Regions from separate parts of the Rhodopseudomonas sp. BR0G17 genome, predicted to be linked through region 3. Evidence: predicted binding sites of a transcription regulator. Region 3 holds the regulator's gene; each other region holds the start of a gene.
The links. Region 3 encodes PhoB, which activates phosphate uptake and scavenging genes when phosphate is short. Its sites were predicted from a motif close to TGTCATNNANCTGTCAT; they were not measured.
Positions count from the first base shown of each region.

Region 1 (2,198 bases), on a different contig from region 3:
TCGAGGCCGCGCGGAAACAGCGCTGCGTTAATACTCAGGCGATCGAACAGGTCGACCGGCTGCAGCGATGCCTGCAGCAGCGTCTCGCCATCGATGCCGGGTCCGTGCAGCCGGAAGCCGTCGCCGGAGCCGAGCGCCTGCGCTTGAATAATGAGTGTGGTCGACCGGTCCGGATATTCGGGCGTGCCGAGCGCGAACCGCTCGAGCGGCAGCAACGCTGACCCGTCCCCGATCAGCGCGAACGCCGCGGAGGAGGGATCGCCGGTCAGCGGCGCGCCGGTGTGAAACTTCAGCCACTGCGCCACGGTGCCGTCCGCCGCGATCGTCTCGTCGAGCCAGATCGGCGTGTCGTGATCGAACAGCGTCAGCGCCAGTGCGGCGCTGCCGTGCATCAGCGGCGCCGGTGTGCCGGCTTCGACGCTGATGCGTTGGATGCGGCCGGGCCGCGCCATCGCTTCCATCACGGCACGGAAGGTCGATTGCGCTCCGAGCACCTTGTCGGCAAAGCCGGCGGCAAGTTCGGTGGTGGTCATGGTCAGCCCTCGCCTCGCACCAGCGTGTAGAAATCGACCTTGGTGGCAGCCGTCTGGGCGGCCTTTTCGGCGCGTGCGGTCTCCACCTCGGTGCGCAGCGGCGCGATCACCTCGGCCTCGACCGCAGCTGAATAGTCCGCCGATTGCAGAAGCGCGTCGCACAGCGCGATCAGCTTCGCCTTGGTACGATCTCGTCCCAACGTGTAGCCGAACCCGACCTCGCCGCTGGCGAGCCGCACCGCAGCGCGCGACACCGTCGCCTCGCCGACATTGAAGGCGGCCCCATCGCCGCCGATCCGGCCGCGCAGCATCACCAGTCCCTGTTCCGGCTCGCGCAGCAGCGTGAACGCCGGCGGCGCCAGGGCTCCGACGCGGGCGTCGATCGCTGCGGTATCCGACGCAGCCAACACCGCCATCGCGGCGCGCCGGCGCGCGATCGCAGCTTGTTCGGGGAGGTTCGTGGTTTCGGCGTGCATCGCCATTGCCCAGTTCAAGTTGTCTATGTTAATAGACAACTTGATAGAGGCACAATGTGAAAACTCGATGACGACGAATTCCGTGGCGATGATCACGAAAGCGTTCCTGTCATGACCGCCGAGGCACTCTCTTCAGGCGTCGCGCTGTGGCGTCAGGTCGCCGACGGCATCGAGCTGGCAATTGCCGACGGCCGCTATCTGCCCGGCGGCAAGCTGCCGGGAGAGACCGAGATCGCCGAGAACTACGGGGTCAACCGCCACACGGTGCGGCGGGCGCTTGCGGCGCTGGCGGAACGTGGATTGGTGCGCGCCGAGCGTGGCAGCGGCACCTTCGTCCGCAGCCGGCGGATCGCCTATCCGCTGCGCACCCGGACGCGGTTTTCCGAGATCATCAATGCGGGCGGCCGCGAGCCGCGCGGTCAATTGATCGCCGCGGAGCGCGAGGCCGCGACCGGCGCGTTGGCCGGCCAGCTCGATCTCGACATTGGTGCACCACTGTTCCGGATCGAGGCGCTGCGATCGGCGGACGGCGTGCCGATCAGCCGCGGCACGACCTGGCTGTCGGCGGTGCGATTTCCCGATGCGCCCAAGGTGTTCGCGGCAAAACGCTCGATGACCAAGGTGCTGGCGCATTACGGCATCAGCGATTATCGCCGGCTGTCGACCCGGATCACCGCCTCGGTGGTCGATGCCGCCGATGCGGCGCGGCTCGATCTTGCGGCCGGCCGGCCGGTGCTGGTGGTGGAGAGCATCGACGTTGCTGCCGACGGCACCCCGCTGCTGACCTCCCGCGCCCGCTTCGCCGCCGAGCGGGTCGAATTCGTGATCGAGCCGGATTAGGGCCCGCCCTGCGCTCACGTCATCGCCCGCGCAGGCGGGCGAACCAGTATTGCAGAGAGTTCGCGGCAGAGCACGGACGCTCTGGCATACTGGATCCTCCGCTTGCGCGGAGGATGACGGCTGGGAGTTGGGCGGCGGCGGTGCCGGTGAGCGACGCGTTGCGTCGCTCTTAAGCGACCGCCTTCCGGCCGATGATCGCAAACCGCAGCTTGCTGGAGATCCAGTCGATCGCCGCCACGGTGACCAGGATCATCAGGATCAGGAACGACACCTTCTGCCACTCCAGCACGCGGATCTGCTCGGCGAGCTGCAATCCGATGCCGCCGGCACCGACGATGCCGATGATGGT
Region 1 is NZ_QUML01000002.1:225,747-227,944, reverse strand. It holds gene phnH (phosphonate C-P lyase system protein PhnH) at 1-533, opposite strand, end outside; gene phnG (phosphonate C-P lyase system protein PhnG) at 536-1,009, opposite strand; gene phnF (phosphonate metabolism transcriptional regulator PhnF) at 1,121-1,849, shown strand; gene phnE (phosphonate ABC transporter, permease protein PhnE) at 2,019-2,198, opposite strand, start outside.
Region 1: phnF (phosphonate metabolism transcriptional regulator PhnF) is a predicted target of PhoB. The motif match lies at 1,066-1,082, and genes of this name have one in related genera.

Region 2 (2,198 bases), on a different contig from region 3:
CAGCGCGATGCTCATCAGGCCGAAGCTGGCCAGGATCGCGGCCAAGGTCACGACCGCGGGCCAGAACCGGGTGAAGCCCTCAGAATGCTTCAGGCCCAGCGCCCAGACGATCTCCATCAGGCCCGCGGCAAACAGCGCGAGCCAACCGGTCATGGCTTGTTGCGCGGCGGCAGCGTCAGCACGGCGCGCTGCGCATAGCCGCGATATGGCCGCTCGAACCGCAGCCCGGCGCCGGTACGGGCCGCGACCTGCATCAGCACGGCTTCCAGGCTGTCGCGCGGGGTGACGTCGAACAGCGTCAGCCAGCGCCGCAGCAGGTTGCGCGCCACCGAAGGCAGGCCGCGCTGGTCGCCGAAATCGACGATGTGCAGCTTGCCGCCGGGCTTCAGATTGGCGACGGCGCGATCGATCACCGCGGTCCAGTCCGGGATCATCGACAGGCTGTAGGAGATCATGACGTGGTCGAAGCTGACCGCCTGGCCGAACACCGCCTGCGCGGTGAAGGCGGTGGCGTCGCCGTGCGCGACCTTGACCCGCGACATCAGCCCGGCGCCTTCGATCGAACTGATCGCCGAGGTCAGCATCTCGGTCGACACGTCGAGGCCGTAAAATTTCGCCTCGCGGTACCGCGTCGCCGCCTGGATCAGGTTGCGGCCGGTGCCGCAGCCCACTTCCAGCACGGTTTCGCCCGCCTTCGGCTGCAGCTCGGTAATCAGTTGATCGCGGCCGAGAAGATAGTACCGGCGGGTCAGGTCGTAGATGTGCCGTTGATAGCGGTACATCCGATTCATCCGCGAGGTCGCGTCGACCGGCCACGTCGGATCGGCGGTGAGTTCGTGGTGCGTCAGCTCGGTGCGCGGAAGATCGGTGCGAGTGAGCGTCGTCATGGCCTGCCACCCTGGTTCGGCATCATCCGCCTTCCATCGCGATTTCAGGCGACAGGGTGATGACAAGGGAGACGGCACTGATCAGTTCCCTGCTGTCGCAAAACTGCAGTGTTGCGCAGCTAATTTGGATCGATTGCCGAGTCGAGGATTTGATGAACACGCAGCAACTGATCGCGGACGCCGTCCGCAACAGCAAGGATCGCAGCGAGTCGACGCTGTGGGACGCTTTGTTTTCGATCTGGTTTCGCCGCCTGGTCTATACCCAGATCTGGGAAGATCCCGAGGCCGACCTCGCGGCTCTGCAATTGCCGATCGGCTCGACGATCGTGACGATCTCGTCGGGCGGCTGCAACGCGCTGTCCTACCTCACCGCCAAGCCGGCGCAGGTATTCGCGGTCGATCTCAACGAGGCACACCTGGCGCTGCTCAAGTTGAAGCTCGCCGGCCTGAGGGCGCTGCCGGACTACGCATCGTTCTGGCAGTTCTTCGGCGAGGGCACCGCGGCCGGTAACGCCGACCTGTATCGCCGGCGGCTGCGCCCCGCGCTCGATCTCGACGCCCGGGGCTTTTGGGACGAGCGCGACTTCCGCGGCCGGCCGCGCTACCGTTACTTCACCGACGGGTTCTATCGCCACGGCGCGCTCGGCCGCTTCATCGGCTTTGCGCATCTGCTGGCGAAGATCGCAAAGATCGACCTCAACGTGCTGCTGAAGGGCGCGCTGGACTCGCCGGAGCGGCAGGCGGCGCTGCAGCGCGTCGACCGGCTGTTCCACTCGCGGTTCGCCCGCATGCTTACCCAGACCCCGGCGCTGCTGTTCAGCCTCGGCATTCCGCCGCAGCAGCGCGAACTGCTCGGCGGCGACCAGCCGCTCAACGAGGTGCTGCATCAGCGCCTGCTCCGGCTGATCGACGTCTATCCCAACGAGACCAATTACTTCGCCTGGCAGGCGCTGAGCCGCAGTTACCCGGGTCCGGGTGACCGCTGCCTGCCGCTATACCTGCAGGAGAGCCGCTATCAGCAGATGCGCGCCGGCGCCGGGCTGGTGATCCCGGTGCACGAGAACCTGCGGGTGTTCCTGGAGAGCCTGCCGGCCCGCCAGATCGACGCCGTGGTGCTGCTCGATGCGCAGGACTGGATGGCGCCGGACGAAATCCGCGCGCTGTGGGACGCGATCGACCGCGCCGGCAAGGATCAGGTGCGGGTGATCTTCCGCACCGCCGGCGCAGAATCTCCGCTGGAGACCGAGCCGCTGGCTCCGCTGCAACAGACTTGGCAGCGCGATGCCGAACGCAGCGCCATCGGTTTCGACC
Region 2 is NZ_QUML01000002.1:193,959-196,156, reverse strand. It holds gene DY467_RS02965 (DMT family transporter) at 1-153, opposite strand, end outside; gene DY467_RS02960 (class I SAM-dependent methyltransferase) at 150-887, opposite strand; gene DY467_RS02955 (BtaA family protein) at 1,040-2,198, shown strand, end outside.
Region 2: DY467_RS02955 (BtaA family protein) is a predicted target of PhoB. The motif match lies at 936-952, and genes of this name have one in related genera.

Region 3 (2,198 bases):
TATTGTAGCCTTTTGACTGTCGGGTACGACATCTCGTGCGCGGTTTGTAATCCATTTCGAGTTCTCGGATGAGGCGTAACGCCGGGGCGGCAAGGGTCGTCCGGCGAGCGCTAAGGGATTCTGACAGCTGAGATTTTGACGACCTCACAGCCGCGGTTCCGCGCCGCCCTTCGGCGCCCGCGGCAGGAAGGGATAGAACTATGACGGCATTGACCTGGACCGACGAGCGCGTCGAGCAGTTGAAGAAATTGTGGGAGGGCGGGCTGTCGGCGAGTCAAATTGCCGCCGAGCTTGGCAACGTCACCCGCAATGCCGTGATCGGCAAGGTCCACCGCCTCGGCCTGTCGGGCCGGGCCAAGAGCCCCACGTCGGCAGCGCCGCGGCCGCGCAAGGCGCGCCCGGTGCAGCAGATGATGAGGGTGACCCGGCCGGTGGCGCGCGGCAACACCGCACTGGCGCACGCTTTCGAAGTGGAAGCCGAGCCAGATCCGATCGCCTTCGACAACGTGGTTCCGATGAACCAGCGGCTGTCGCTGCTGGAACTCAACGAAGCCACCTGCCACTGGCCGGTCGGCGATCCGTCGAGCCCGGAATTCTTCTTCTGCGGCGGCAAGTCGCTGCCGGGCCTGCCCTACTGCGCGCATCACTCGCGCATCGCCTATCAGCCGGTCGGCGATCGCCGACGCGCAGCTCCCAAGACCACCCGCTAGACTGACGCCGCCAGCCCAAGGCCGCGGCAATCCGCGCTCGCGCAGCGCAGGGTTGGCCATCCCGCCAAACTGTCATCGCCCGCGAAAGCGGGCGACCCAGTATCCCAGAGCGTCCGTTACTTCCCACCCACTCACTGCAATACGGGATCCTCCGCCTTCGCGGAGGATGACGCTGCTATGTTGGGCTGAGGCCGCGGCTGAACGATTGCAAAAGCGATAGAGTCGACAAACGCCGCCATCGCGTCGTTGCCACGTGTCGCTAAATCACGCTCGCGGTCATCGTGGTTTGAACGAGTGTCTTGGTGGGCACGCTCGCTTTGCTCACCGACGTCGCAAACCTGCTAACAACTACGACGGGCTGCCTTCGACCTTGGCGAAGCGATCGTCGAGGGCGTAGCCGGCACCGCGAACAGTGCGGATCGGGTCCTGCTCGCGACCGATATTGAGCAGCTTGCGCAGGCGGCCGATGTGCACGTCGACGGTACGCTCATCGATGTAGATGTCGCGGCCCCAAACGCCGTCGAGCAGCTGCTCGCGGCTGAACACCCGGCCCGGGTGCTCAAGGAAGAATTCGAGCAGGCGATACTCGGTTGGACCGAGATCGATCGGCCGGCCGGAGCGCGCCACCCGGCGCTTGTCGCGGTCGAGTTCGAGATCACCGTACGCCAGCACGGTGGCGAGACGCTCCGGCGCCGCGCGGCGCAGCAGGCCCTTCACCCGGGCCAGCAGCTCCGGCACCGAGAACGGCTTGACGATGTAATCGTCGGCGCCGGTCGCGAGCCCACGGACCCGCTCGCTTTCTTCGCCACGCGCCGTCAGCATGATGATCGGCAGTTGCTTGGTTTCCGGACGCGCCCGCAGCCGGCGGCACAGCTCGATGCCGGACAGGCCCGGCAGCATCCAGTCCAGAACGACCAGGTCGGGAATCCGCTCCTTCATCCGGGTGTCGGCGTCATCGCCGCGCGCCACCGTCTCGACCTCGTAACCTTCGGATTCCAGATTGTATCGCAGCAGCGTCGTCAGCGCTTCCTCGTCTTCAACTACCAGAATGCGCGCAGCCATTGTCGTCCTCGTCTCAGTGTCGTCTCGATCCGTCCCATGACTGCCGGCCCGGCGGGCCGGCGGCCAGAGCAGCGTCAGTTACCGGGCGTCGCGTTGGCGAAGGTGGTCATGTCGCCCTTCGGACGCTTGTCCATGATCTGCTGACCTTCGATCATGTAGAACACCGTCTCGGCGATGTTGGTCGCGTGATCGCCGATCCGCTCGATGTTCTTGGCGCAGAACATCAGGTGAATGCAGAACGAGATGTTGCGCGGATCTTCCATCATGTAGGTAAGCAGCTCGCGGAACAGCGAGGTGCAGATCGCGTCGACTTCCTCGTCGCCGTTCCACACCACCATCGCGGCCGGCAGATCGTGCGCCGTATAGGCATCGAGCACCGCCTTGACCTGCGACTGCACGAGGTCGGTCATGTGCTCGAGGCCGCGG
Region 3 is NZ_QUML01000028.1:2,514-4,711, forward strand. It holds gene DY467_RS19095 (GcrA family cell cycle regulator) at 201-710, shown strand; gene phoB (phosphate regulon transcriptional regulator PhoB) at 1,059-1,772, opposite strand; gene phoU (phosphate signaling complex protein PhoU) at 1,847-2,198, opposite strand, start outside.